4 regions of the Reinekea thalattae genome follow, and region 4 is predicted to be linked to each of the others. Evidence: predicted binding sites of a transcription regulator. Region 4 holds the regulator's gene; each other region holds the start of a gene.
The links. Region 4 encodes LexA, which represses DNA repair genes until DNA is damaged. Its sites were predicted from a motif close to TACTGTNTANNTANACAGTA; they were not measured.
Positions count from the first base shown of each region.

Region 1: a site for LexA is predicted at 6,421-6,440, ahead of recN (DNA repair protein RecN). Genes of this name have one in related genera too.
Region 2: a site for LexA is predicted at 5,282-5,301, ahead of dinB (DNA polymerase IV). Genes of this name have one in related genera too.
Region 3: a site for LexA is predicted at 3,504-3,523, ahead of uvrD (DNA helicase II). Genes of this name have one in related genera too.

Region 1 covers NZ_VKAD01000001.1:1,635,811-1,643,494, forward strand. The annotation lists gene FME95_RS07425 (hypothetical protein) at 58-1,266, opposite strand; gene dapB (4-hydroxy-tetrahydrodipicolinate reductase) at 1,416-2,219, opposite strand; gene dnaJ (molecular chaperone DnaJ) at 2,397-3,530, opposite strand; gene dnaK (molecular chaperone DnaK) at 3,615-5,534, opposite strand; gene grpE (nucleotide exchange factor GrpE) at 5,636-6,250, opposite strand; gene recN (DNA repair protein RecN) at 6,463-7,684, shown strand, end outside.
Region 2 covers NZ_VKAD01000001.1:1,496,796-1,504,479, reverse strand. The annotation lists gene rodA (rod shape-determining protein RodA) at 1-7, shown strand, start outside; gene mltB (lytic murein transglycosylase B) at 57-1,016, shown strand; gene FME95_RS13770 (septal ring lytic transglycosylase RlpA family protein) at 1,029-1,835, shown strand; gene FME95_RS06850 (D-alanyl-D-alanine carboxypeptidase family protein) at 2,043-3,215, shown strand; gene FME95_RS06845 (YbeD family protein) at 3,221-3,544, shown strand; gene lipB (lipoyl(octanoyl) transferase LipB) at 3,544-4,182, shown strand; gene lipA (lipoyl synthase) at 4,183-5,163, shown strand; gene dinB (DNA polymerase IV) at 5,307-6,356, shown strand; gene FME95_RS06825 (TetR/AcrR family transcriptional regulator) at 6,353-6,751, opposite strand; gene FME95_RS06820 (hypothetical protein) at 6,887-7,321, opposite strand; gene FME95_RS06815 (TraR/DksA C4-type zinc finger protein) at 7,565-7,684, opposite strand, start outside.
Region 3 covers NZ_VKAD01000001.1:1,929,207-1,936,890, forward strand. The annotation lists gene FME95_RS08795 (PA3496 family putative envelope integrity protein) at 94-288, opposite strand; gene FME95_RS08800 (putative bifunctional diguanylate cyclase/phosphodiesterase) at 510-3,245, opposite strand; gene uvrD (DNA helicase II) at 3,558-5,720, shown strand; gene FME95_RS08810 (DNA-deoxyinosine glycosylase) at 5,734-6,240, shown strand; gene FME95_RS08815 (MarC family protein) at 6,313-6,933, opposite strand; gene FME95_RS08820 (DUF6653 family protein) at 6,978-7,496, opposite strand; gene FME95_RS08825 (mechanosensitive ion channel family protein) at 7,521-7,684, opposite strand, start outside.
Region 4 covers NZ_VKAD01000001.1:678,729-686,412, reverse strand. The annotation lists gene FME95_RS03165 (lytic transglycosylase) at 1-1,644, opposite strand, end outside; gene FME95_RS03160 (class I SAM-dependent methyltransferase) at 1,848-2,576, shown strand; gene rnhA (ribonuclease HI) at 2,569-3,012, shown strand; gene dnaQ (DNA polymerase III subunit epsilon) at 3,025-3,741, shown strand; gene lexA (transcriptional repressor LexA) at 3,884-4,486, opposite strand; gene FME95_RS03140 (3-deoxy-7-phosphoheptulonate synthase) at 4,662-5,759, opposite strand; gene FME95_RS03135 (sulfite exporter TauE/SafE family protein) at 5,851-6,624, opposite strand; gene cysB (HTH-type transcriptional regulator CysB) at 6,922-7,684, shown strand, end outside.

The sequences.
Region 1 (7,684 bases), 960 kb from region 4:
TCTAGGCAAAAAAAATCCTCGCTATTGCGAGGATTTTTTTATTCTACCGTCCGGTTATTAAAAAGAATAACGCAGACCAATAGCGATCAGGTTTTCTGATTCATCGTCGTCATCAACTTCGGCGTCATCGTAATAGTCGTATTTACCATACAGCTCTACGTCGGATTCAAAACCATAAGCAATTTCAGAATCGATATAGAAATCCTGCTCGTCGGCGTCATAGTTCGCTAGGCCAACTTCGGCGCTTGCGGTAATTGCACCTTCCTGATAAATCAACGCGCCATAGAAAGCATCGCCCGCATTACTTTGCACAGTCCAGTCGTAGCCTACACCCATGGCAAAGACATCGTTAAAGCTATACTGCGCGTAGTTTTCCAGTAATTCATCATTACTGGAATTAATGCTGTAATCAGTCCAAGTGAAAGCGAGCAACGTCTTGTTTAAATCAATGCTGGTTTCTAAGGCGTACTCACTATCTTTGCTGTCATAACCAAAGTTGGTAAAGGCACTGCTAAGGCTGAAAATATCACCGCTATAGGTAACGCCAACACCGCCATAGGTGTAAGGCTCTACATCTTCGACAGTAGCCGTTTGCAAATCACCATTATCATCGTAATAGCTATAGCTTTGGTCATCAGTATTAAGAATTTCAGCTTCTAACACATAAGACCAACGATCGTTTTCGCCAACGTACTGTGCCGCGAAACCATAGTCGTAATAGGTTTTGGTGTCTTCATCGCCATCGTCATCGACCTGCGTTCCCTGAAATTGTACATAGAGGCCGTCGACAACCGTCAGTTTGATACCCGCCAGAATATCGAACACACCATCAATGGTTTGATCATCTTCCATATCGCCAGCGTACTCATCGGTCAGCATAAGCTCGCCGACCTGACCAAAAACAAACTGATCTTGCGTCACGACAACATCGTCGATAGTAATCTCTAACTCTCCATCACCAGAGCCATCTTCATCAGTGTCGTCGCCATTGTCTTCTACGGCTAACGTCACCACACCAGAAAGCGGGCCGTTAATGACGGTAACATTCATTTCTAAACCTGAACCTGAAGTCTCATCGTCTTCGTCAGTATCATCGTCATCGGAATCATCAAAGATTGAAACGATGGTGGTGTCATTATCTAAATCTTGGCCAACATAAACATCCATCACACCATTAAAAGTAATGGAGGTTTCTGAGTCAGCGGCGACAGCTTGGCTAGCGGCTATTGCTGTCGCTAGTAACGAAAGCGCAAAAAGAGGTTTCATTCGGTTTTCCTATTCCTAATCGTTCAATCTACTCGGGCATCATATAGACGCATACAACCAGAGCCACGCAGTAGGGTCAATGGATTTTACCTAGTATAACGGATGCAAAAAAATAAACGTCACAAGAGCTTTATTCGATAGTGATCTACTTAAAAACCCAACACATCTTCCATACTATAAAGTCCGCGAGCTTTATCTTGGCCAAGCCAAGTTGCAGCGCGAACGGCACCACGAGCAAAGGTTTGCCGGGAACTGGCTTTATGGTTGATTTCTACACGTTCACCTTCACTGGCAAACATAACGGTATGCTCTCCGACAATATCGCCACCTCGAATGGTAGAAAAGCCAATAGTGCCGTTTTCTCGCTCGCCAGTAATACCTTCGCGACTAAACACAGCGCATTCTTTCAATTCTTTATTCATCGCTCCGGCGACCGCTTCACCCATCATAAGTGCCGTACCACTAGGGGCGTCGACCTTGTGTTTATGATGCGCTTCAATGACTTCGATATCGCTGCTTTGGCCAATAATTTTGGCGGCCATGCGTAACAGCTGCAAGGTGAGGTTGACGCCAACTGAATAGTTGCCCGCAAACACCATCGGTAATTTATCTTGATAGCTTTGTAACTGCGCCAGCTGCTCTTCATTAAAGCCGGTCGTGCCGATAACCATTTTGGCTGAGGCTGCTGCCGCCAATGCCAAATGCTGTAACGTGGCAGCCGGAACGGTGAAATCAATAACGGTCACGTCGCTACTCAAAAGCGCTTCAAGGTTATCGGTAATCTTGATACCAAGAGAGCCTTGACCAACTAATTCGCCAGCATCTTTGGCTAAATAGGGCGAGTCTGATTTAACCACTGCGCCTATCAGTTGCACATTTTCGGTATCTAAGATGGCCTCAATCAGGGCACGACCCATGCGACCATCGGCTCCGGTTACGATTATTTTTTGCATAACAGTCTCCACACTGACACCTATTTAAATTTCGACCGACAGTCTAATCGAGCCGGTTTCAATAGCGCAGCTTTTGTTCATAAATCTGACAGGTCATCAGCTCATAATTCAGCTAGCTATTCCTGCGATAAAAAAGGGCGACGTTACTGTCACCCTTTATGATCCTGATCGATCAGGTTAAATTTCACCAAAGAACTTCTTCACACCCTCGAACCAACCTTTGCTCTTAGGTGAATGTTTTTTGCCATTTAGGCTTTCTTGCAGCTCGTTCAGTAGCTCTTTTTGTCTTGCGGTCAGGTTAACCGGAGTCTCAACAACAACACGACACATCAGATCACCCACAGTGTGACCACGCACTGGCTTAACGCCCTTGCCGCGTAATCGGAACAGTTTTCCGGTTTGTGTTTCTTGAGGGATTTTAAGCTTAACTCGGCCTTCCAATGTCGGCACTTCAAGCTCGCCACCTAAGGCTGCTTCGGTAATACTAATCGGAACTTCGCAATAGAGGTTAGCGCCATCACGTTCAAAGATGCTGTGTTTTTTAACATGCACTTCAACATACAGATCGCCAGTTGGACCACCATTACGACCCGCTTCGCCTTCACCAGATAAGCGAATGCGATCACCGGTATCAACACCTGGCGGAATCTTAACGTTCAGCGTTTTGGTTTCTTCTTTTACGCCACGGCCATAACAGCTGGTGCAAGGATCAGAAATAATTTTACCGGCACCAGAACAGGACGGACAGGTTTGCTGCACGGCAAAGAAACCTTGCTGCATACGAACTTGACCAGAACCACTACAGGTCGAACAGGTTGTCGGTGAAGTACCTTTTTTTGCACCGCTGCCACCACAGCCATCACAGTTAACCAGCGTTGGAACGCGGATATTTTTTTCTACGCCACGAACCGCTTCTTCTAAAGTCAGCTCTAAATTATATTTTAGATCAGAGCCTCGCTGCGCCGAAGATCGACCGCCTCGTGCGCCGCCACCGGCACCACCAAAAATATCACCGAAGACATCACCAAAAATATCGCTAAAGCTACCAGAGCCACCACCTTGACCACCAAAGCCTCCGGCTTGGCCATCAACACCGGCGTGACCAAACTGGTCATACGCTTGGCGTTTTTGCGCATCCGATAACACTTCGTAAGCTTCGTTGACTTCTTTAAAGCTTGCTTCTGCTTTTTCGTCACCCGGATTACGGTCTGGGTGAAACTTCATAGCCATACGACGGTAAGCTTTTTTTACTTCCTTCTCGTCGGCTCCTTTCGATAGCCCTAATACTTCGTAATAATCGCGTTTTGCCATAATGCTCTATGCCTTGCTTAATGCAAAAACGCGGGCACTGGACCCGCGATTTATCATCTATTTCGCTGTCGCGAGAAAATAGAGTTAGTCTTTATCTTTCACTTCTTCAAACTCTGCATCAACTGCATCGTCTGGGCCGCTTGCATCTGCTTGTTCAGCATCTGCTTCCGGTGCCGCACCCTGTTGAGCTTCGGCATAAAGTTTCTGAGTGAAACCTGCTGCAGCTTGGCTAAGCGCTTCAACGGCTTTATCGATGGCTTCTTTATCGTCACCTTTCAATGCGTCTTCGACGTCAACACAGGCTTTTTCGATGGCTTCTTTTTCTTCATCGGTTGCCTTGTCTTCATTTTCTTTTAAAGACTTACGCGTTGCGTGAACAAGACCGTCGGCTTGGTTACGAGCTTGAGCCAACTCTTCGAACTTTTTATCTTCTTCAGCGTTCGCTTCCGCATCTTTAACCATTTGTTCGACTTCTTCATCGGACAAACCAGAGTTCGCCTTGATGATAATCGACTGCTCTTTACCAGTACCCTTATCTTTAGCAGATACATTCAAGATACCGTTGGCGTCCAAGTCGAAGCTAACTTCGATCTGTGGCACACCACGTGGCGATGGAGGAATGTCAGCCAAATCGAAACGACCTAACGATTTGTTCTGGCTCGCCATCTTACGCTCACCTTGCAGTACGTGAATGGTCACGGCTGATTGGTTATCGTCTGCAGTCGAGAACACCTGTGATTTCTTCGTCGGAATGGTCGTGTTCTTATCGATGACACTGGTCATTACGCTACCCATGGTTTCAATACCTAGCGTTAGCGGTGTCACATCCAACAACAATACATCTTTCACATCACCAGACAACACAGCACCCTGAATAGCAGCACCCACTGCAACCGCTTCATCTGGGTTAACGTCTTTACGTGGCTCTTTACCAAAGAACTTAGCAACGCGCTCTTGAACCATTGGCATACGAGTCTGACCACCGACCAAAATCACTTCATTGATTTCAGAAATTTCATGATCAGCATCTTTTAGTGCCACTCGAACAGGCTCTAAAGAACGTTCAACTAAATCTTCAACCAACGACTCCAACTTGGCGCGAGTCAACTTAACATTTAAGTGTTTTGGACCTGAAGCGTCGGCAGTAATGTACGGCAAGTTCACATCCGTTTGCGCCGAAGAAGACAATTCAACTTTGGCTTTTTCGCCCGCTTCTTTTAAGCGTTGCATCGCCAATGCATCACCTTTCAGATTGATACCAGATTCTTTCTGGAAGGTCTCTGCTAGGTAATCGATAATGCGCATATCGAAGTCTTCACCACCTAAGAAGGTGTCACCGTTAGTCGCCAATACTTCAAACTGGTGCTCGCCATCGACTTCAGCAATTTCAATAATTGAAATATCGAAAGTACCACCACCTAAGTCGTAAACCGCAACAACACTGTCGCCACGTTTTTTGTCCATACCGTAAGCTAATGCCGCTGCTGTTGGTTCGTTGATGATACGCTTAACATCAAGACCTGCGATTTTACCAGCATCTTTGGTTGCTTGACGCTGGGCATCATTAAAGTAAGCAGGAACGGTAATAACCGCTTCGGTTACTTTTTCACCTAGGTATTCTTCGGCAGTCTTTTTCATTTTCTTCAAGACTTCAGCAGAAACCTGTGGTGGTGCTTTTTTGTCGCCTTTAACTTCAACCCAAGCATCGCCATTGTCGGCCTTAACAATTTTATAAGGCACCATGTTAATGTCTTTTTGTACCACATCGTCTTCAAAACGACGGCCAATCAAACGCTTCACAGCAAACAGTGTGTTTTCAGGGTTAGTTACAGCCTGACGCTTAGCCGGCTGACCAACAAGAATTTCATTGTCATCGGCAAAAGCAACGATGGATGGCGTTGTACGATCGCCTTCGGCATTTTCAATAACCTTTGGCTTGTCGCCTTCAAGAACAGCTACACACGAGTTAGTGGTACCTAGGTCAATACCAATAATTTTACCCATCTTTAAATACTCCGTTAATTTTTTGCTAAATTTTTCTGTCCGGTAATATGTGCTCACCGGATGTTATTTCAAGCCTGCAATTTATTTTTTAAATCGACTTTTTAAGCCTGCTCATCAATGCTTGCTGCTGGAGCGCCACCCTTACTCACCATCACCATGGCCGGACGAATTAATCGACCATTCAACTGATAGCCTTTTTGCATAACGGCGATCACGGTATTTGGCTCTACATCTGGGTTTTCAACCATCGACATGGCTTGGTGCAGCTGTGGATCAAAAGGCTCGCCCACGGGATCAACAGCAACAATATTAAACTTACCAAAGAGATCGATCAGACCTTTCAAGGTCAGCTCAACCCCTTCTTTAATAGCCGTTATATCGGCAGTCTCTGATTCACTGGACTGCAGTGCGCGCTCTAAGTTATCTGCAACAGCAAGTAATTCTTTGGATAACTTCTCTTGCCCGAACTTATGTGCGTTTTCGATATCTTTTTCAACACGGCGACGCAAGTTGGCCATTTCTGCTTCGGCACGGATATACTGATCTTTGGCCTCAGCGGCGCGATTCTCAGCGTCCTCAAGTTGCTTAACCAGATCAACTTCCGATATATCTTCAACGGTTACTTCATCGACACCCGCATCTGACGCCTGTTCTGTTGCGGCAGTTTCAGTTACTTCTTGTTCGATATCGTCTACAGCTTTATCTTCCTGAGTCATGGCTTACCTTTCCAACTCTAATGTTCGTTTAATTCCGGCACTTTTATTGGGGTTATGGCACCCTTTTCAAGCCTATTGATCAGCTAAAAGGGCCATTTTTCGGCTTATTTCTGCTTAGGCGGCAAAATCTTCCTCAGCATCACAAAAACGCTTGCCAATAACAGCAAAATAACTGTACATTTATACAGATAATTACAGTTAGGGTGAGCTCCATGCTGCAGAACTTATTGATTCGAAATATCGCGATTGCAGACAACATCGATATTGATTGGCAATCAGGCATGTCTTCCATTTCTGGCGAGACTGGCGCTGGTAAATCTATTTTGCTTAACAGCCTTAGCCTAGCGCTAGGTGAACGAGCCGACAGCAACATTGTTCGCCATGGCGAAAGCCGCGCAGAAGTGGTGGCATCGTTTGATGTTAGCCGCATTCCCAAGGCACTCGCTTGGCTACAAGAGCGTGAACTAAACGAAGGCAGCGACTGTATTTTGCGCCGAACCATCTCTGCAGAAGGGCGTTCTCGTGGCTTTATTAATGGCCAACCAGTACCACTAACCGAACTGAAAACACTCGGTGAATACTTAATCGACATTCACAGCCAGCATGCTCACCAGTCGCTAATGCGTTCTGGTACACACCTAAATTTATTAGACGACTATGGCCAGCTCAATGCATTGAAAGCCAAAACCAAAGACGCTTGGCTAAGCTGGCAAGGCCTAAATCTAAAATACACCGAGCTTAAAACCAACATTGAAGAAGGCAGCGCACAACGCCAGCTGTTGCAGTACCAGTGTGATGAACTCAACGAGTTAAACTTAGGTGAACATGAAGTCGCCGAATTAGAACAGGAATTTCAACGCATCGAACAAAGCCATTCGCTGCTTGAAGGTGCGCATCAAACCATTCAACATATTGAAAACGACTCAGAAAGCGGTCTCTTGTTGGCGCTAAAATCTGCTAGCCACATTTTGAATAAACTAACCGATACTGCCCAACCCCTGCTGAGCGCTAAAGAGCTATTAAGCAGCGCGACCATTCAAGTCGAAGAAAGTCTGCACGACCTAAACAACTACATCGAAAGCTTCGACGTTAATGAAGAGCGTAAGCACTTCTTAGAAGAGCGCTTGGATCTGATCAATACGCTGTCGCGTAAGCATCAGGTGCTCACAACCGAGCTGTACAGCAAACATCAGCAACTGGTCGACGAACTCGAAAGCTTCAGTGTCGATGCTGATAGCCTGCCGGAACTAGAAGCCGAAGTCGCGCAACGCAAAGAACTCTACATTCAGTTAAGCACCGAACTCTCGGCCAATCGCAAGCAATGCGCACAGCAGTTCGAAACAGAAATCATTGAAAAATTAGCACAGCTATCGATGCCCGGCGCTCGCTTTGAAGTTGTGTTCGCTGAGCGGCCTCAGCTTGGCCCTTCTGGCG
Region 2 (7,684 bases), 820 kb from region 4:
GACCTAGTTAAAACAGGTTTTGTTTGTTGGTGTGTTGTTTTTAAATAGGTATTGGTATGCGGTTGTTTTGTATTTTGGCTTCTCTAACGCTTAACTCAGCGCTGGCAGAAAATTTTTTAGCTTATGAGCGGGCACAAAAGGTCGTCGACGAATTAGTCGATGAACATCAGATCGACCGAGCACTCGCCGAGTCTTGGATGGCGGCAGGTACGGTGCAGGAATCTAATGCGCAAAAGCTCAGTGCTCCGGCAGAAAAAACCAGAACCTATGCACAATACCGACCTATGTTTGTCTCGACTGAGACGGTACGTAATGGTCGGCGTTTTTTAGAGCACAATGCGGTGTTGCTAAAAAAAGCAGAAGATAAATATGGTGTGCCGGCAGAAATCATTACGGCGATTATTGGTATCGAAAGCCGTTATGGTGCCTCTAAGGGTCGTCACAATACTTTTGACTCCTTAGGCTCGCTGGCGGTTATTGAAAGTCGTCGCTCTAATTATTTTCAGCGTGAATGGAAGCGTTTTATTGTCAACTCAGTTGAGCAGGGAATGGATCCGCGTGCCATGAAAGGCTCGTACGCTGGCGCCACCGGTTATCCGCAATTTATGCCGACCAGCTATCAAGCCTATGCAGTCGATCACGATGAAGACGGTGACATTAATATTTGGGATGACCCTTATGACGCAATAGGCTCGGTAGCCAATTATTTGCGTAAAAACGGCTGGCGACCTGGTGAGTACATTGTTTCTAATGTCGAGCTAAGTGGCGATTTCGAAAAGGTGAAGATGAATTCTTTTGATCGAGACCGAACACTGGCCTCGGTTCAAGCGCTAGGTTGGCAGCCTGAGCTACTGCAAGATCCGTCATCATTAGTGTTTCCAATACGTTTAGATGGCGAAGACGGCAAAGAATACTGGCTAGGCTATAAAAACTTCTGGGCCATTTCTCGATACAACCGGTCGATCCCATATTCGATGGCGGTATTTCATTTAGCAGAAGCGTTAGTGGAGCCATAGAGGGTCGAGGCAATGTTGACACTGCTATATAAATACAAAACGACGTTTTTGGCTGCCTTGGTGATTATTTACTTACCTGCCTGTTCTAGCAAATTTGTAGCCGGTGATCAGATGAGCGGCGATGCTCAGTCTAGCCGGTACAGCATTGCGCAAGATAGAGCGCCGACGCGTGTGCTATCTGCCGATCAAATCGAAGTGCCACAACCCCGTAAAGAGCCTTTATCGCGAGGCGGTAATAAAAGCCCTTACCGAGTGCTGGGTAAAACCTATCATATTATGCCAAGCGCTAAAGGTTACCGCGAAGAGGGTTTTGCCTCTTGGTATGGCGAGAAATTTCATGGTCATACTACCTCCAACGGTGAAGTGTTCGATATGTACCAAGTAAGCGCGGCTCATAAGTCGTTGCCATTACCAACTTGGGTTCGAGTCACTAACTTAGACAATAACCAATCGATCTACGTGCGCGTTAATGATCGAGGTCCATTTCATTCTGGTCGCATTATTGATTTATCCTACGCCGCTGCAGTGAAGCTTGGTTTTCATGATAAAGGAACCGCTCGTGTGCGCGTCGAAGCCTTACCAGATAACGAATTAGACACCGCTTCTTATTTCGTGCAGGTCGGTGCTTTTAGCCAACAGAATTCAGCTCAGTCGTTACAACGCCAATTGTCAGATCAAGTAAAAGATCCGGTGGAAATATACCAAGATACCTTCTATCGCGTTAGGATTGGCCCTGTTACCTACGACCGAGCAGTGCAGTTGCAGACAGAATTATCGAGTGACGCAATTGGTAAGCCTTTAATCGTGGCGGACAATTAGGCTTTTAAATTGGCTGCGATTAATTGTTCTTAGTGCGTTAATTTTTTCGCTATACAACGACTGCTCGTATTGGCTGTGAAGAGGTTAACGCTGCTAGACCTGCTAGTTAGCGCGCAGCCTGTTATAATAATTATTTTTCTGTGCCTTAATTTGATAGTTGTATTTTAAGCACCCTTTTCTATTGATCGACATTAACTAGGATTGACCGTGAACCTCATTAAGTATGTTAAACAGCTAGGCTTTGTTTCTTTTTTGTCTATTACCACATTGGTATCTGCACAGCCTATTATCCCCGCCGCACCACAACTTGCCGCGACAGCCTATTTACTGATGGACGCCGAAACCGGCCAGGTTTTGGTTGCACACAATGAGCACGAACGCATACCGCCAGCAAGCTTGACTAAACTGATGACCAGCTATGTTGCTGAGCGAGAAATCATTGAAGGTCGTCTTGAGTTATCCGATGAAACGTTGGTTAGTGAAAAAGCTTGGCGTATGGTCGGCTCACGAATGTTTATTCAAGAAGGTAAGTTGGTCAGCATTGAAGACTTACTGCGAGGCATCATCATCACCTCTGGTAACGATGCTTCCGTTGCTATGGCGGAGCATATTGGTGGCACAGAAGAGCTATTTGTTCAGATGATGAATAAATACGCCGAAAAACTGAATATGAGCAACACTCTGTTTGCTAACTCGCACGGTTTACCGCCAAAAGCTGGAAAAGAGCATTATTCCACCGCTTACGACTTATCCTTGTTAGCGCGTGCGATTATCTATGAAAACCCAGAATTCTACCCAATTTATGCTGAGCGTAGCTTTCAGTATGGTCCCGTTGCCGCCCAAGCTAACCGCAACCGACTGCTTGGCACTAACCCTTATGTCGATGGTTTAAAAACAGGCCACACGGACGCCGCTGGTTATTGTTTGGTGGCATCGGCTTTAAAGGATGACATGCGTTTAATCAGCGTTGTTATGGGCACAAGATCAGATGAAGCCCGAGCCTCAGAAACCCAGAAACTACTGACTTATGGCTTCCGCTTCTTTAGAACCGTGAATGTCCATAATCAGGGCGATGAACTTTATAATGCGCGTATTTGGGGTGGTAAAGATAAGCAGCTATCGCTCGGTTTGGACGAAGACGTGAAGATGACCATTGTACGGGGTGGTGAAGAAGGCTTATCGACTCGATTGAACATCGACTCTGTTATTAAAGCGCCAGTTGCCGTAGGTGATAAACTCGGTGAAATGGTGCTGACTCTCGATGGTGAAGAGGTGTCTCGTCACGATGTGATCGCATTGCAAGCGGTTGAGAAATCGAGCTTCTTTGCTCGACTCTGGGATATGGTTCGTCTGTTCTTTCATCAGTTATTAGCGAAGTAGTCGCCATGGATTTATCTAAGTTACCGCTGTCTAAATTGCCGTTATCCAAGTTACAGGAGAAAACTCCTGACGCACCGAAGATCGAGTTCCCGTGTGATGACTATATGATCAAGGTGATGGGCGACAACTGCATCGAATTTCGAGCTTTAGTGGTTGAGGTTTTACAGCAATTCGATGAGCGTATTAGTGAGACCAGCTTTCGAGAAAACCCAAGCAAAAATGGCCGCTTTACCAGTTTGACAGTGCGTATGCGCATTGAGCAGGAAGCCGATTTAGCAACTCTTGATCGCCAGTTAAAAGCTTCACCGATGGTTAAAATGGTTCTGTAATATTGCTTAGTTCGCCTGTTGTTATTCGATACTTAGGTCAGGTGCCTTATTTAGACACCTGGCATCGAATGCAGGATTTTACTGCCAACCGTAGTAGCGATACTCGCGACGAAATCTGGCTGCTAGAACATGAACCTGTGTTTACACAGGGGCAATCTGGCAAGCCAGAGCATCTACTCAATACTGGCGATATCCCGGTCGTGAATGTTGATCGGGGTGGTCAGGTCACATATCACGGTCCGGGGCAAATGATTGCCTACGTACTGCTGGACATGAAGCGCGTCGACTCAGATGTGCGAAAATTGGTCAACGCCTTAGAAAATAGTATTATTGCCACCCTTGGGTCTTTTGATATTCAATCGGGCGCGAAAAAAGATGCGCCTGGCGTGTACGTCAGCGGCAATAAAATTTGTTCGCTCGGCCTTAGAATTAAGCATGGCAAAAGCTTTCACGGCTTAGCATTGAATGTGAATATGGATTTAGAACCGTTTTTACGCATTAACCCCTGTGGTTATGCGGGACTGGAAATGGCACAGGTGAGTGATTTTGTCGCTGACCCTGATATGACGCTGGTAATGCAGCGCTGGGTAAGTGCCTTCTGTACTATTTTAGGTCTAGAACCTTTATGGGAATCATAAATGACAACAGCAAGCAGCTCGACAACGACCAAAGTTAAAAAAGAGCGTGGCGTTAAGCTGCGTGGCGCAGATAAAACTGATCGCATTCCGATTAAGATTATCCCTACCGAAGTCATGCCAAAAAAACCAGAGTGGATCCGCGTTAAGATCCCTGCTGGTGGTAGCGAAATTGCCAGCATTAAAAATAAGCTGCGTAAGCACAAACTGCATTCGGTTTGTGAAGAAGCAAGCTGCCCTAACTTAGGTGAATGCTTTAGTCACGGTACGGCCACCTTTATGATTATGGGCGATATCTGTACTCGCCGTTGCCCATTTTGCGATGTTGCCCATGGCAGACCTAATGCGCTGGATGAAAACGAGCCGACAGAATTAGCCGAAGCCATTGCCGACATGCAGTTAAAGTATGTCGTCATTACCTCGGTTGACCGCGATGATTTACGTGACGGTGGCGCACAGCACATTACCGATTGCGTGCGTGAAGTCCGAGCAAAAACGCCGAGTATTGTTGTTGAAACCTTGGTGCCGGATTTCCGTGGCCGCTTAGAAAAGGCGGTTGATATCATGATTGAAGATGCCCCAGATGTGTTTAACCACAATCTTGAAACAGTGCCGGCGCTTTATAAAAAGGTGCGCCCAGGTGCGGACTATCAACATTCGTTAGATCTATTAAAAGAGTTTAAGCGTCGTAAACCAGAAGTTCGTACCAAGTCTGGCCTTATGGTCGGTTGTGGCGAAACAATCGAGCAGGTTAAAGAAGTGATGCGCGACCTCAAGGCTCATGATGTCGATATGGTGACCATCGGTCAGTATTTGCAGCCATCTAAACACCATTTGGCGGTAGAGCGTTTTGTACACCCAGATGAATTTAAAGAGCTAGAAGTTTATGGCTATGAATTGGGCTTTTTGAATGTCGCTTCAGGCCCGATGGTACGTTCAAGCTACCATGCTGATTTGCAAGCTAAGGGCGAGCACGTTGGTTAAGTAAGCCCTGTTTAGGCTCACTTACTTTAAGCTCAATAATTCGAGCTAAATACATAGCACTGATCAAAGCTTGTAACGATGATGACTTGATCTTAGGTCGAATCGCACTACAATCAAAACCTGTATTTATATACAGGTTTTTTATGCAGCGAAAAATCATCCACATAGATTGCGATTGTTACTATGCCGCGTTAGAAGAGCGAGATTTTGCTGAACTCAGAGGCAAGCCGGTGGCTGTTGGTGGCACTGGGCCGCGCTCGGTATTGGCGACCTGCAATTACATTGCTCGACAGTATGGCGTGCGTTCTGCGATGCCAAGCTCAATGGCGCTGGCTCGTTGTCCCGGACTCATTATTCGGCCTGCGCGGTTTGAGGTGTATCGTTCGGTTTCGCAGCAAATTCGCGCCATTCTTAATCAATACACCGATAAAATAGAGCCTTTGTCACTGGATGAAGCCTATATCGATGTTTCTGATTCAAGCTGGTTTTCTGGTAGCGCAACCTTGCTGGCAGAACACATTCGCCAGCAAATCTATCAGCAACTTGGCATTCGTGTTTCAGCCGGTGTTGCTCCTAATAAATATCTAGCCAAAATCGCTTCGGACTGGAATAAGCCCAATGGTTTGTTCGTCGTTGAGCCTAGTAGTGTGCCTGGTTTCGTAATGGATTTGCCGGTGCAGCGAGTTTCAGGCATTGGCCAAAAGTTTGCTGAAAAGCTAGCAGCAATGGGTATTAAAACCTGTGGTGATTTACAAAAATGGTCGTTACCGCGTTTAGTTCAGCTTTATGGTAAGTCTGGTGTTTGGCTCTATCAGCGTGCTCGTGGCATCGATGAGCGTGACGTCGGTCGTCAAGGAGCAGCCAAGTCGATGACTGTAGAGCACACCTATGAAACCAATTTAGAAACCCTACAGCAGAGCGAACAAGAAGTGCAGGCGCTGTATCGTAAGCTCAGCGATCGCTTGAGCGATAAAACCACGCCGCCACTAAAATCGATTCTGCTAAAGGTGCGATACGCTGACTTTAAAACCCAAACCATTGAGCGCAACTGGGCGTTATCAATTGCTAACTTTCAGCGCTTATTGCGAGTCAAGGCACCACGGAGTGAGCAGTCTATACGCTTGCTGGGCCTAGGAGTCCGGTTTGCAAACGAGACTCCAGCTAGCCAGCTGTCGTTATGGCCAAATGATTAGGTTGATTGGGTAAAGATCTCTTCCATTAGCCAGCCGTTGAGAGCGTGTAGCTCACTTCCCAGCGTTTGTTTAATCGCTTGGTAGCCATCGGTTTTGGCGACAAAAGGAAAATAGTCTGCGCTGGTAATAAACAGTCGGAAATCATCAGGTCGCGAAAGCCAAAAATCCTTATAGGCCTGTTGCATGTTGCTTGAGTTCTTCATTTGCAGTGCAAGTGAAGGTGCTATCTCTTCCCAGAGTCCAGCGACAATTTCCTGTTTGTTTTTAAAGTAGTAATAAATAGAAGGCGCTGCACAGCCTGCTTGAGCAGCAATCTTTCTGAGTGAGAGTTTGTTAATTCCCTGTTCGGTTAAAACGGTGCGGGCAGATTCTAAGATGTTTTCTTTTTTTATCATTATTGGCAACTTATTTAGCAATTAGAACTGCTTAAAACCTAGCACCGGATGATAAAAATCGCGAATTTCCCACGTATATTTTTGTAACAGCGTTTTAGCTTGGAGCCTTTTTCAGCTCCGTCATATTAGAGCGGCTTAGCCGCTGTAGGCACTTCTAGCGGCTTCGAGTGTCGAGAACACCTGCTTTAAATGAGTCAGCGATTGTTTCTCTGAATAGGAGCCAGACTCTGAAAGCGCATCGTTGATCGCTTCTGTAATGGGGCCGCTTTCGTTGGTGTTAGCGATAACAGAATTCATAGTGTTGATGTCATTAAAGTCGAGCAGTTGATATTCGTACAGCATTTGACTGGCGCGGCTGACAGTTGCCGGTTCGGCGGATAAATGCGGCAGTTCTGATGCCACCCATTCGTAGATATCACGCTGATCACTGATCGAGACTTCATCATCAATAATCGACTCGTCTTCAGTTTTGTTGAGTGAAGCTGCCTCGCTAGCCCCAATGCTGGCGGGGTTGCCGGAAATATTCTGGTTGTGTTGATACGACTGAATGAGGTTGCTTGCAATATCCATGGCCAAACTCTGTGTTAATGATATTGGGTTAATAGCAAATAGCGGGCCCATTTTTAAAAAGAGCGAAGGCGGAAGGGTGGCAATTAAAAAGTCGTTGTCTTGGTTTAGCGAAGCTCAGTTAAAGAATAGCGAAGGCAGAGGTAAAAAGACCAACAGAGCAGAATAATAAAGAAAGTAGCTGGCGGGAAAGGAAGTGAGAAGCGGCCTCGCTTAAAAAGCGCAGGCCGCGTATTGCTTTAGGGCTTAAGCGTCGCGGTAATTGCGCTCTTTAAGCTCTTGGCGTTGTTTTTCTTCTGCACACAGGGTGGCAGTTGGACGCAATAGCAGTCGTTTTATACCAATCGGCTCACCGGTTACAGCACA
Region 3 (7,684 bases), 1.3 Mb from region 4:
TGATGGTAAAAATCTTCATCTTTTTTGCACATAACGATTCGTTAAGCACAAAAAAAGGGCACGCTGAGGTGCCCTTTTTTATGAAATTAAATGTTATTGGTAAACTTCTAGCTCTAAGTCTTGGTACTCGTCCCTTAACCTTTGTTGCTCTAAGTGATCTTCAATAGCACGGCGCGCGGCCAGTTTTCGATGATTTTCTTGCCTTTTGCTCTGACTACCATCGCTTGGCTTATGCAGGCCTCCTTCTTCAATGTTCGACAGTTCAAGTTTATATAGGTTAGTAGACATATCATTAGCTCCTTTGAGGCGACCGTTTATTATTATTTAGGTTTCAGCTCGCTTATCAGTTAGGTTGAAAAAGTCCCGATAAAAAATTCTATGCTCAACGCGTTTCAGTTTCGTGAAACAGGCGATCAACATTTTTTGTAGAACAGATGGCAACCCAATTATTACCATGACCCAATAAATCAAAGGCAATAAGAATGCCTACTTTGGCTCTAGACTCCTTTTTAATGCACTGAGCTGTTAAGCTGTGACAAGGTTCTCAACTTAGAATCTCGAATTAGAGACAGCACCTGTGGCGACGGCAGCGCGTCGCTCACCACCAACCCTTGAACATAATGGCAACCAAGATGCTTGAGGTATTTCAGCTGCGCTTCACTCTCAACGCCCTCTGCAACAACCTTTAACCCTAGGCTGTCGGCCATCGCCATAATGGCTTCAATAACCGGACTCATTTGCCCTTCTTTGGTGTCAGCAATGAAATGCTGATCAATCTTTAACGCGTCTATCGGTAAGCGTTTTAAATAAGCCAGCGATGAATAACCAATACCAAAATCATCAATTGCGACACCAACGCCTAATGATGACAATCGGTCTAAATAATCAACCGAATAGTCAACATCTAACATTAATAGGCTTTCAGAAAACTCTAATTCTAAATAGTGTGCCGTTAATGAGTATTTCTCGATGGTGTTTTTCAACATCGAATAAAGCTCGGCCGGTAAAGACTGGTGATAGGATAAATTAATTGAAACGGTCGTCTGACCAATACCGCTGTCTCGCCAAGCGGCCATATCACGACAGGCGTGATCAATGACCTGCTCACAAATATTCATCACCAAACCTAAGTCTTCAGCCACCGGCAAAAAGTCTGGCGGATCGATAACACCATGCTCTGGATGAATCCAGCGCACACACACTTCGACCGAATCAATTTCATCGGAAATTAAATTAAGTTTGGGTTTGTAATCCAGCGAAAACTGGTTGTTGATCACGGCGTAACGTAAGTCACTTTCCAGCTGCTGCCGGTCCATTGAATGTGCTAACGAGGTTTCATTGAAATATTGTACGCCATTGCCACCCAATTGCTTCGCGGCCTTCATTGCCGAGCAAGCTTCATTCAACAACTGAAACAAATTGCTTTGCCGCACAATGGTAGCGCCTAAGCTGGCGTTTAGAACAACACTACCTTCAACAGACATGATCGGGCGAGCCACTTCTTGAACTAACCGACTAAGGGTTTTATCAAGCAGTTGCGCATCCTCTTCGTATTCCAGCACTAGGGCAAATTCATACTCCGATATTCTTGCAACTTGACGCACCGGGTCAGAAAAATTACTCAACCTAACGGCCAGATCCTTTATCAGTTGATCACACTCTGAGTCACTGATACGTGATTTTATTGCCTCAAAGTCATCTAAATTAAGCACCGCAACTGCGTATCGATTTCGCGCGAGCGGGCGATGCTCTTGAAATTGCTTTAACACCTGTTGGAAATAACTGCGATTAAACAGTCCGGTTAATTCATCACATGTATGTAAATCGCTAACCGCATTGACTGTCTTTTGTTGACTAAAGGCGTCATGGCAAAAACCTAGATAGTTGGCAATGCTGTTATCTTCTCGACGAATCGCCGTTAACGTCATACTCATCGGCAAACGTTGACGCGAGCGAGTAACAATAATATTGCCGTTCCAGCGATCGTTATTAACGACACCGCGACTAATTTGATGCGCTTGCTCTGTATGGATAATCTGGAATAACGGCTGACCGATCAGCTCGCCTTTCTGGCATAAAAAGGTATTACAGAAGGCGCGGTTACAGGTTAAAAATCGCTGCTGATCATCAAGAATAAAAATACCTTCCGAACTGTTATGGAATACGCTTGATGCCAGTCGAAGCTCTTCTTGCTGCTGCATATCATGAGTGACGTCGCGTCGTGTACCGATCATTCTCATGGCTCGACCAAGCTGATCTCGCTCGGTCACCTGACCGGTATCCTCCAGCCAACGCACGCCACCGGCGTTAGGTAAATCGATGCGGTAACGCACCTGATAGTAGCTGCTGTGATTACGTAAGTGCCGATATAGCGCCTTACGAATCACCTGTCTGTCTTCTTCATAAATTGCGTCGATTAGCGCAAATTCATCCGTCGAATCGCCGTGGCCAAAAAACTGTTCAGCATCAGAATGAAAGACACGCTTGTTCTTAATATCCCAATCCCAGAAACCAATGCTCGACGCTTTAATGGCCAAGCTTAGCTGAGCTTCACTGAGCATTAAGGCACGATTAATTTCTTTGCGCAGGTCGATCTCGTTGCTTAAGCGCCGATTAACCGAATCTAATTGCAGGGTGTGTTTTTTAATTTTGGCTTTCAACTCATCTTGGTTTTGCGCCTGCAAACTAATAAGCCGCTCAGTTTCTAATTGGTTGCGCATCGATGATAACGACAGCTGATAACCTCGATAAGCCATAATTGCAAACAGGCTCACCAACGGTAAATAGACTGAATACAGCAACGGGTCTTGCTGCCAATACAAAAAGGGCACAGGTAATAAGATCGTCGGTAAAATACTAACGATTAACAATCGCCCATGAGACACCAACAAGATGGCGGACAACGCACAGTGCGCCAGCGCCAAGGTCATATTAAAGCCACCCAAGCGAGCGGTCATGGCCCATAAAATGCCATTTAGGGCAACGGTAAAGATATGCCAGCGAACCGGATTCCACAGTGGATTTCGCGCCATTAGAGCTTTACAGCGCTGAGTGAGCACCAGACCGATTAGGCCAACCAAGCTTAAATAACAGGCACTGATAATGCTGTTTTGATGACCAAAGACGGCATCGGTGCCCAATAAATTGAGTAAGCCTAATAAACTTGAGATCGACCAATAGAAGGTTGCATTCTTAAGAAAAACCCTATTACGACGATGACGCAAGGTCTCTGCATTTAGATACATAATTTATTTAAATAGGTAGTTTTTATACATAGTCTTCTAAGCTCTCTGTTCTTAGACTCATAGTTCTTAGAAACACAGCTCTTAGAAACGTAGCTCTTAGACGCATAGTCTTTTAAATACATAGCTATTATTGAAACTTCTACCGCCGGAGGTAACGAACAAGTATAGGCGGGCTTGTAACAGAATTCCGGTTAAATTTATCAGCGTTTCATTATCTGCAGTGTTTAATGAGTTACTCTTGCACATCTGATACACTTCGACTGTTGTTATATACAGTGATTGATGCACACGAACTTTATTATTGGCGAACTTATGAACAGTCTTCAACTCGATCTTTTAAATCCTCAGCAAAAAGCCGCTGTCACTTGCGAAAACCAACACCTGCTTGTGCTCGCAGGCGCAGGTTCAGGCAAAACGCGAGTACTAACCCATCGCATTGGCTGGCTGGTTGCGGCAGGTTTAGCCTCGCCCTATAGCGTATTGGCGGTAACCTTTACCAATAAGGCCGCCCGCGAGATGAAAGGCCGAATTGAAGAGCTGCTCGAAACCCCGTCACACGGACTCTGGATTGGTACCTTCCACGGCTTAGCGCATCGACTGTTAAAAGCCCACTGGCAACAGGCCAATTTGCCACAAAACTTCCAAGTTATGGACAGTGACGACCAGCTTCGACTGATTAAGCGCATCATTGCCGAAATGAACATCGCCGATGATCGCATTCAACCAAAACAAGTACAGTGGTTTATCGGTGCCCAAAAAGATGAAGGCCGACGAGCCGCCTATGTTGTTGCCGGCGGTGATTGGTACCAAGAAACCCTTAAAGCTATTTACAGCCGCTATGAAGAACTTTGCCAACAGGGCGGCCTTGTCGACTTTGGTGAGCTGCTACTGCGTGCGCACGAACTGTGGTTAAACAATCCAGAATTACTCGCGCACTATAAAAGCCGCTTCACTCATGTCCTGGTGGACGAATTTCAGGATATTAACGATATCCAATACGCCTGGTTGCGAGTACTGACCGGCACCGAATTAAGCCTGACTATTGTCGGCGATGATGACCAATCTATTTACGGCTGGCGCGGTGCCAAGGTAGAAAACATTCAGGGTTTTGAGCTCGACTTCCCAAACGCAGAAACTATTCGCTTGGAACAAAACTACCGCTCTAGCGCTAATATTTTGAACGCGGCCAATGCCGTCATTGCCAACAACAACGGCCGCCTTGGTAAAGACCTCTGGACCGACGATGCCGATGGTGAGCCAATCCGACTTTACGCCGGTTTTAATGAGCAAGACGAAGCTCGTTATATTGCCGATGAAATGAAACGACTCATCGAAGCAGGCACCTCACCGACGGAAATAGCCTTGCTGTATCGCTCCAACGCACAATCACGTGTTTTAGAAGAAGCGCTAATTCATATGCAAGTGCCGTATCGTATCTACGGCGGCGTTCGCTTTTATGAGCGCATGGAAATTCGTAACGCTGTCGCCTACCTGCGATTAATTTTAAATCGCCAAGACGATGCCTCGATGGAACGTATTATGAACGTGCCACCGCGCGGTATCGGCAACAAAACATTCGAAGCCTTACGCATTATGGCGCGCGATCAAGGCTGCTCGTTATGGCAAGCCGCAAACCTAGCATTAGAAAACAACGCCCTAGCCAAACGTGCAGCCAATGCTTTGCAAGCCTTTGTCGATTTAATTAACAGCATGGACAGCGAAGTACTCGGCTACGACGACCTCGGTGAGATGATCAATTACGTTAATCAGCATTCCGGCATGATCGAGCACCACGAAAAAGAAAAAGGCGAAAAAGGCCGCACTCGAGTTGAAAACCTCAATGAGCTAATCACTGCTGCGCAAAGCTTCACCAGCGAACTGGACTACGACAATAATGCCGAATTGCTGGCACTGTTTATTAGCGAAGCCTCGTTAGATGCCGGTGATGCGCAAGCCGATGAATTTGAACCGAGCGTGAATTTAATGACGCTGCACAGCGCTAAAGGTCTGGAATTCGAACAGGTATTTTTAGCCGGTATGGAAGAAAATTTATTCCCTCATAAGATGTCGATTTCCGACATTGGCGGCATCCAAGAAGAACGTCGCCTAGCCTATGTTGGCATTACCCGCGCACGTAAAGCTCTGACCTTGACCTACGCAGAAAGCCGACGCCTGTACGGTAACGAAACCTTTAACAGCCTATCGCGTTTTGTTAAAGAGATTCCGGATGGCCTGATTAACGAAGTGCGGCTGCGTTCCACGGTGTCGCGACCGGCAAACTTCGGACTGCAACAACAAATGGCCGTAGACGACGCTGGTTTATCGATTGGTCAACGAGTGGAGCACGCCATGTTTGGTGAAGGCACCATCGTCAATGCCGAAGGCGGCGGCGCACAAACTCGTATCCATATTGCTTTTGATGACGGAAATGTTCGAGTACTGATGTTGCAATACGCCAACTTACAGCCTCTTTGAGTCGGCCTGTTGCATGAGTGATCTTATTCAGTCCTTTAGTGTCGCTTCTGGCAAAGCGCCAACAACGCTCATTTTAGGCTCAATCCCCGGCGTTGCCTCACTTGAGGCAAGCCAATATTACGCTCATCCACGTAATGCTTTCTGGCCTATCGTCTGCGCGTACTATGGCATTGATATAAACCAAGATTACAACGTACGGCTTGAACAGCTGAACCAAAACGGCGTTGCGCTGTGGGATGTATTAAAAAATGCCGAGCGCAAAGGTAGCCTAGATAGCGCGATAAAAAAGCACTCCATCATCGCCAACCCAATCGATCAGTGGCTAGCCACACAAGAGCGCGTTAAAAAGATTTTACTCAACGGTGGTACGGCGAAAAAAGAGTTTATGCGGCACTTTGCTAGCTATATAAAGAACCGAGACATTGATGTCATTGCCTGCCCATCGACAAGCCCAGCTTACGCGGCAATGCGTTTTGAAGAAAAGCAGCAGCGCTGGCACGCTGCGCTTTCAAAGTGCTAACCACAATCTAATCTAACCACAACCAACCTAGCCACTGCCAAATCTAGTTACAACCAAATACCAAATAAGGCGCTAGAGTCGCGCGCTAATTAGCTCCGTTAAGCCCAACGCCTCAACGATAAACTCAACCGACAGCGCCGCTAGAATCATCCCCATGATGCGCGTAAGTAATGAAGCGCCACCCATACCGATGACTCGAATTATTTTTTCAGAGAACAACAGCATTATTAGCGTGAAGCCTAACACTGCCAACATTGAGCCTGTGGTAATGAACTGTTCATGAATAGAATAGGTATGGTTATCGGTAATTAAAATTACCGCTAAGATCGCACCAGGAGAGGCCGTCGCCGGTATCGCTAGCGGAAAAATCGCAATGTCGTGCCTCGGCTCTTGCGCACCTTCTTCAGAAGTGCCGTGCGAGAAGATCATCTGCAAGCCGAATAAAAATAGGATGAGACCACCGGCAATCTGGAACGAAAACAGGCTGATACCCATAGCACCTAATAACACCTGACCAATGACAATCGCACCGGTAAGAATAAGCGCAGCGTAAAGAATAGTTTTATAGGCGGTTTTTATCCGCTCCTTTGCAGAATGTTTAGCCGTCAGGCCTGCAAATAAAGCCATCGTCCCTATCGGGTCAACAGTCGCCCAAATAATTAAAAAATCATGTAACGCTTTATCTAAAATCAATGCTTAACTTCCAAAGGTTTATGTTGCTTCTAATTCGAATACGTCTAGCTCGACGTTTTCAGCCAGGCGGCATATTGTTCATTATGATCTTTAACATCCATGTAAATCCAAACCATTCGATCAACAAACCAAGCCTTGGTCACCATTAACCACGCCGTGGTAAAAATCGCCCAATCGAACCGCAGATCAATCAGAGCGTAACCCCAAACCGGAACGGCCACCAGCTGTAATATCAACAGAATACGACAAACGAGTAAATGGTGTTTTGGTATAAGGCTTTCTTTGGCTCGGTTCAAATAAACGCGCTCGCCAAAGGTTGCCATGGATGCCCAGTTGTCTGTTGTTTTAGGCGCTGAAAAAAGTCTTGGATTTAACCAAGTCCACAACAGAACCAGCGCCACAAACAACCAAGCCACGCTGCCTAACCAAGTTCGCGCATAGATGGCGAGTGTCAGTAATGGCAAAACAGTAAAACGCGAATACACACTGATCGGATTGGCATGTCGCATCCAGCTATCGGGATTCATCGCCATCGATTTTTCTGTCAGCTTCAATAAATCCATTATCAGGCTCCAGCGCACTCGCTTTTACTTTGGCAAATGCACATCTAATTGCGGATACGGAATAACAATACCCTGTTCGTCAAATTTTAATTTAACTCGCTCCTGCATGTCCCAATAAAACGGCCAGTAGTCTTCCGTTTTTACCCATGGACGCACCAGCAAATTAACAGAACTATCCGCCAGCTCAC
Region 4 (7,684 bases):
CCGATCACCGGGCTGTAAATACTGATTCGAGGAAATCTGGTTCCATTTTTGAATATCGCTGACGCGCACGCTGAATTTATCTGCAATGCGATAGAGCGAATCGCCACGGCGAACAACATAGCCGACTTTACGTACAACTTGGCGGCTATCTAGTGCGCTGGCTGAGCTGCTTGAGTCTGACCATATTACTAATTGTTGGCCAACTTTTAAGACATCTTTCGGAGCCATGTTGTTCCATTTGGCAACCGATGCAGTGCTAACACCAAACTTTCTCGAAATGCTCCAGAAGCTATCACCAGATTGGACCGTGTAATCGATACGCTGTTTACTTGAGCCTGCCAAGGCATTCTGTTTGATCTTTAAGCGGTTTTCCGCCGACATGGAATAGTAGTTGTCGTTTTTACTGGCCACTGGAATCAGAAGGGTGTGTCCGGCACGAATAAGGTTGCCATTAATATTGTTGACGTCCTTAAGCACATCCACGGTGACTTCATGTTGGTGTGCGATGGACAATAATGAATCGCCAGATTCAATGGTGTAGCGTTTCCATGTTAATCGTTGGTTGGCAGGTAATTCGGCGATGCGTTGATTGAATAGGTCAGCTCGGTCTTTAAATACTAACAATTTGTGTGGGCCTTGAGGCGCCGTTGCCCAGCGATTGTAGCTTGGGTTAAGAATGTAAAGATCGCTAAGGTTCATGTCTGCCAGCGTCGCAGCTTGGGCTAGATCAATTTGACCGCCAGTGTCGACTTCTGCAAAGAAAGGTTCGTTGGCAACTTTTGGTAGGGTGATGCCGTATTTTTCTGGTTCGCTGAATAGTTTGGCTAAGGCAATTAACTTAGGAACATAGGCTTCTGTTTCTTTAGGAAGGTCTAAATGCCAGAAGTCAGTCGGCTTGCCGGCAGCGCGATTGCGGCGTTGAGCTCTTAATACAGTGCCTGGACCTGAGTTATAGGAGGCGAGAGCTAAAAGCCAGTCGCCCTTGAACATGCGGTTTAGGTCTTCTAGGTAATTCAATGCCGCATCTGTTGAAGCAACAACGTCTCTGCGGCCATCGTACCACCAGTCCTGCTGTAGGCCGTACATTCTGCCGGTGCTAGCAATAAACTGCCACATGCCTGAAGCACTGCCGTGGGAATAAGCAAATGGATCGAAGGCGCTTTCAACAATCGGTAGCAGTGCTAATTCGAGTGGCATATCACGAGCTTCGATTTCGGTAACGATGTGATACATGTAACGCGATGCGCGATCGCTGACTCGGTTAAGGTAGCTTTGGTGTCTTGCATACCAACGAAGCTGAGCATCAACGCGACTGTCTTCAATTGTTAGGTCGAACGTAAAGCCTTCTCTAAGAACCTGATAAAGATCGTCTGGTATTGGGCGGCTTAAATCGAGAGGCTTGCCCCAGACAGGTAGCGTGTCGGTTGCTTTGTTGTAAGTTTTTTCAGAGGTCGCGGTAATAATTTGCTGCGCTAGCGCCTCATGATTAGGATCTTGTTTCTTATCTCGGCTAAGCGAAGAAAACGCAGTAGACCATTTGCTGGGAGAAAAAACGCCTGCCGATGTATTGGAGGACGTGGTGCTACAACCGGCTAAAAAGAGGCTGCCAGCAACAAGGAAAATAGATTTTTTAATAAAAGTCATGGTCTCGCACTGCGAATAATTTGTAGGTATTTTCTAGATCATAGATAATTCTATTTTCCAGAGACAGTTCTAGCAAGTCACAGCTTATACGATCTAATGAATTTATTCATGCCGAGAGGTTCGATTTGGTACAACGACTGAAACAAAAGTTTAAACAGGTGTACAAGAAAGGGCCTAATGACAGTCGTGCACAAGAGGCTAGCTTGTCTTATTGGTATCGTACGCCTTTAGGTGAAAAGCTAATTGAGCAGGAAAAAGTCATTGTTGCTCGTGCTATTTCGGGTCGCTTTGCCGCCACCATTGCTCAGCTTGACAGCGGCTATCATGAGGCGTTGTTTGAAAAGCGCCTGTTCGGCTCTGGCATTCTGGTTTCTCAGCTAGAGAATAGAGCGTTATGTCCGGTGGTTTGCGCCAGTGCAGAGGCTTTACCGTTCGAGCCAGAAAGTATCGACATGGTGTTGTTGCACCACACACTGGATGTCTGTGAAAACCCTTACAAAGCCGTTCGTGAAGCATCGATTGCCTTAAAGCCGGGTGGCTTGATGATTGTGGTTGGTTTTAACCCTTACAGTAGTTGGGGCTTGCGTTCGCTTTTTTCTGCCGCTCGCAGTAATAACAGTATTTGGTGCTCACGATTTATTCGCAGTAGCCGTGTAGAAGATTGGATGCAAGTGCTCGACTTTGAATTAGAGCGTCACGAAAAGCATGTCTTTACATTACCGATGGTGGCACCCAATTGGTTGAATCGGTTTAATGGCTTAAAAAAATGGCTGACAAAGCTATGTCCATTTTTTGGTGCGGTTTATGTATTGGTCGGTTATAAGCAGGTTTTGGGTAAGCTTCCCCCTGAGCTGCGAAGAAATTCAAAAAGAAGCGTTTTAGAAACCACGCTGGGTGTCAGTTCGTCAAAGAGGGAGTCTTCTAGTGAGTGAAAAAGCAGTAACGATATACACCGACGGTGGTTGTCGCGGTAATCCTGGCCTTGGTGGTTGGGGTACAGTCTTAATTTGGGCTGGGCGCGAAAAGAAACTTTATGGCGCTGAAGCTGACACAACCAATAACCGTATGGAGTTAACTGCTGCCATTGAAGGTTTAAAAGCGTTGAAAAAGCCAGTCAGTGTCGAGCTCTATACGGATTCAAAATATGTTCAGCAAGGCATTACTAAGTGGATCGAAGGCTGGAAGAAAAACGGTTGGAAGACAGCCGCACGCAAGCCAGTAAAAAATCAGGATTTATGGCAGCAGCTCGATCAAATGATGTCTCAGCATAAGGTGACTTGGCGCTGGGTAAAGGGGCACGCGGGCGACAAATATAATGAAGTTGCCGATCAACTTGCCAACCAAGCGATGGATGAATTTAAGGGGTAAAAATAAACTCGCATGAGATTAGTTATTTTAGATACCGAGACAACGGGTTTAAATCCCAAAAAAGGCGATCGTATTGTTGAGGTCGGCTGTGTTGAAATGGTGGAGCGTAAATTAACTGGGCGCCATTATCATGAATACATAAACCCTGAACGCGATATCCCTGCCGAGGTAGTGGCCGTTCATGGTATCGACAACGAACGAGTTAAAGATTGCCCTAAGTTTCGTGATATTGCTGTTGGTTTGTGGCAATGGCTCGAAGGTGCCGATCTAGTTATTCATAACGCCGCTTTCGATATGGGCTTTTTAAACGCTGAATTTGAGCGTTTTGCAAAAGAGCAGGGCCAGACTTTTGTGCCACTGGAATCAGCTTGTGGCGTTATCGATACATTAAAAATTGCACGCGATAAGCATCCTGGCTCTAAGGTGTCGCTGGATGCATTGTGTAAGCGTTATGGCATCGATAATTCGCATCGAACCTTACACGGCGCATTACTGGATTCTGAGATTCTGGCGGATGTTTATCTGTTCCTAACCGGTGGCCAGACAGATTTGATGCTCGGTGAATCTGAAACGAACGCTAATGAAACGGCGGCGATTGACCTTTCTGTGCTCGACACTCAAGGGCAGAAGCCTCTTGTTCAGGTTCAGCCAAGTGCTGAAGAGTTGGCGGCACATAAAGAATTTTTAGCAATGATCAGCGCTAAAGCCGATAAAGAAGTCAGCTGGTAAAGGCAACTAATAAAGACAACTAATAAAGACAACTAAATAAACACGATCTTCACTATAATAATTGCTCAAATAAAAAAAGCCGCATTAAGCGGCTTTTTTTGTAGCTGCTAACCTAAGTTAGCCTAATCAATGTCGGTTGTGGCTAGTGAATTGAGCGTCGAATAACGCCAACATAAAGGCCTTCAATGGCAAAGTCTTCTTCAGCTAGATTGACCACAATAGGCTCAAAATCTTCGTTTTCTGGGTAGAGCGTAACAATGCTGCCTTTTTTCTCGTAGCGCTTTACCGTGACATCGTCACCGACACGAGCCACTACAATATCACCGTTACGCACGGATGTAGTTTTGTGAACGGCAATAAGGTCATCCTCTAAAATACCAATATCTTTCATACTTAAGCCCTGAACTTGCAGCATGAAATCGGCATTTGGCTGAAACAGGCTACGAGGAAGGTCAACGTATTCTGCAATTTGTTCTTCAGCCAGTACTGGCGAACCTGCGGCAACACGACCAATGACAGGAATACCAGATTCTGACTCTGGCAGCCGAATGCCACGGCTTGCGCCTTGTACAATTTCAATGTGTTGCTTTCTTGCCAGTGCCTTGATGTGTTCTTCTGCTGCATTTGCCGATTTAAAGCCAAGCTCTTTTGCTATTTCGGCGCGGGTTGGTGGGTAGCCGGTTTTTTCAATGTGATCTTTGATGACATCTAAAACCTGTTGCTGCCTCGCGGTGAGCTTTTCCATAATCTTAAGCCTGTTAAAATGTCCAGTCATAGGATTATATACAGTATGTGCCAGCTGTAAAGATATACAGCAGTTAAAGTCGCGTCGAGCTAAAGTGCGGATAATTGATGCCATAAAAAAGGCCGACAATGTCGGCCTTTTATTTACAACAGTTATCTGTAGCAGAGTCGCTTGGTTAGCGTTTAGCTAGGCTGTCTTTGATTTTATCGCGCATCGATTTCATCAGCGACTCGGTCGTTTCCCATGAAATACAAGCATCCGTAACTGACTGACCGTAGGTTAGCTCTTTTAGATCACTCGGTATGCTTTGGTTACCGGCGACGATGTTGCTTTCAATCATCAAGCCAACAATCGAGGTGTTACCTTCGGTGATTTGGTTGGCAACGTTATCGGCAACAAGAGGCTGTAAGTTGTGATCTTTATTCGAGTTGGCGTGTGAACAGTCAACCATGATGTTTGGCAAAATCTTGGCTTTGTTTAGCTGTTCTTCACATAACGAAATCGAAACCGAATCGTAGTTAGGCTTGCCGCCGCCGCCACGTAGAACAACATGACCATATTGGTTGCCCTTGGTCGAGATAATAGAAACTTGGCCTTGCGTGTTGATGCCTAAAAAGTTGTGCGGCGACGAGACACTTTGTAGCGCATTAATGGCGACATCTAAGCTGCCATCGGTACCGTTTTTAAAGCCAACAGCAGAGGAAAGGCCGCTGGCCATTTCACGGTGAGTCTGACTTTCTGTTGTACGTGCACCAATTGCAGACCAGCTGATGAGGTCTTGAATGTACTGTGGCGAAATAGGGTCTAGCGCTTCTGTTGCGGTTGGTAAGCCGATTTCGGCAATATCCATTAGCAGCTTACGACCAATTTGAATGCCGTCGGCAATTTTGAACGAGTCATCCATGTAAGGGTCGTTAATTAAGCCTTTCCAGCCTGTCGTGGTACGAGGCTTTTCAAAATAAACCCGCATCACCAATAGTAGGGTGTCGCTGACTTCGTCGCTGAGCTTTTTCAATCGGCGAGCATAATCCAAGGCCGCTTCTGGGTCATGGATAGAGCAAGGGCCAATGACAACCATAAGTCGATTGTCTTTGCGGTCTAAAATATCACGTACTGCTTTACGGCCTTCGGTGATGGTTTTATTGGCGGCTTCCGAAACGGGAATCTGTTTTTTTATATCTGATGGGGTGATCAGAACTTCTTGGTTTTCGATGTTTAAATTCTCTGTGCTGAACATGCTGCGTTCACTATCAAGCTGTGGATGTGACGCCATACTATCCTAGGTAATAATATCTGTACATGCTGTAAACTTAAGTTTACTTCGTGCCTTTATTAGACAGTTAATAAACGATGAATATTAGTGTTTAAAATAGTGCATAACGTAGCCCTAGTAGCAGTAATAGGCTTGCTAGTGCTGGGTTTAGGTACCTTGCTGGGATGCTGCTGGAAATCATGGCACCAATATTAATGGCTGGAATCGAGCCAATTAATAGGGCAGCCAATAAAGTAAAGTTAACATTACCTAGGTGTAAATGAATCAGACCGGCAATAAAGGTTAACGGCACGGCATGAGCAATGTCGGTACCGACAATCTCTTTGGGCAATAGTCGTGGGTAAAGCATCATCAAAACAGCGGTGCCTACAGCGCCAGCGCCCACTGAGCTAAGTGTTACTAAAATGCCGAGTAATACGCCGACTAAAATCAGTTTAATTGAAAATAGATTGCTCGCTTCTGTATCTGTTTGGCCACGAGCGCCTATGGTTTTTGATAGGTATGAACGCAAAATAAGCATGACAGCGGTAACGATAAGCATAAAGCCCAGTGCAGACTTCAAAATATGGCCGTAACTCTGGGCGTCGCCAAACCAAATGGAAAGCACGACACCTGTTAGAATGGCTGCCGGTAAGCTACCTGTGGCCATGTTAAGGGCTATGCGCCAGCGGATATGATTCTTTTTATGGTGAGTCCATAAGCCAGACGTTTTAGTTAGTGCGGCATACCAAAGGTCGGTACCAACAGCAATGTGAGCGGGGAAACCAAAAAAAAGTAACGCTGGCGTCATTAAAGCACCGCCACCTACACCGGTGATACCAATAATTAAGCCGATGATTGCGCCAGTTGCTGCGTATGTCAGCATGTCCATATCCCAGAAATGTGCCTAAATTGGAAGCTAATGTAACCTGATCAGTGTATTTCTAAAAAGAATAGTTACTAATATTTATATAACTTAATTGAAGGGTAAGGGCTTTCTTCGATAGAATCTAGTGTGAAGATAGTCATGAGACTGTTTTATGCATTAGGATGAACAGCAGCAGATTAAAACAGCCGCTATCCTGAAGCGATGAGGCTCATCTATTTTTTGTGCGTGCAGGCACGAGTCATAATAAAGCCTGAATAAAAGGCAATAAACCGGCTGACCAAAGAAGGAAACCAAATGAAACTGCAACAATTAAAATATATTTGGGAGGTAGCGCACAATGACCTTAACGTCAGTGCGACTGCTCAGGTACTTTATACTTCTCAGCCCGGCATCAGTAAGCAGATACGCTTACTTGAAGATGAGTTGGGTGTCGAAATTTTTGCGCGCTCTGGTAAGCATCTAACCCGAGTGACACCAGCCGGTGAAGCGGTATTGAAAGTTGCCGGTGAAATTTTAGGTCAGGTCGACTCGATCAAGCAGATTGCCCAAGAATTCAGTAACAATAAAAAGGGTAGCCTCAGTGTTGCTACCACGCACACGCAAGCTCGTTATGCTTTGCCAAGTGTTATTGAATCCTTTATTCAAAGCTATCCAGATGTCAGCTTGCATATGCATCAGGGTACGCCCATTCAAATAGCTGAAATGGCCGCTGACGGCACTGTTGATATGGCGATCGCCACTGAAGGTATGGATCATTATTCAGACTTGGTGATGATGCCTTGTTATCGCTGGAATCGTTCGATTGTTGTGCCTAAAGGTCATCCATTAGCGAGTCGCAATTCATTAACGCTCGAAGAAATCGCCAGCTTCCCATTGGTTACTTATGTTTATGGTTTTACTGGTCGATCCAAGCTGGATGAGGCCTTTCAATCTAAAGAGTTGGTTCCTAATGTGGTATTTACTGCGACCGATGCTGATGTCATTAAAACCTATGTTCGTTTGGGTTTAGGGGTTGGTATTTTGGCGCATTTGGCAGTAGACCCTGAACGGGATAGAG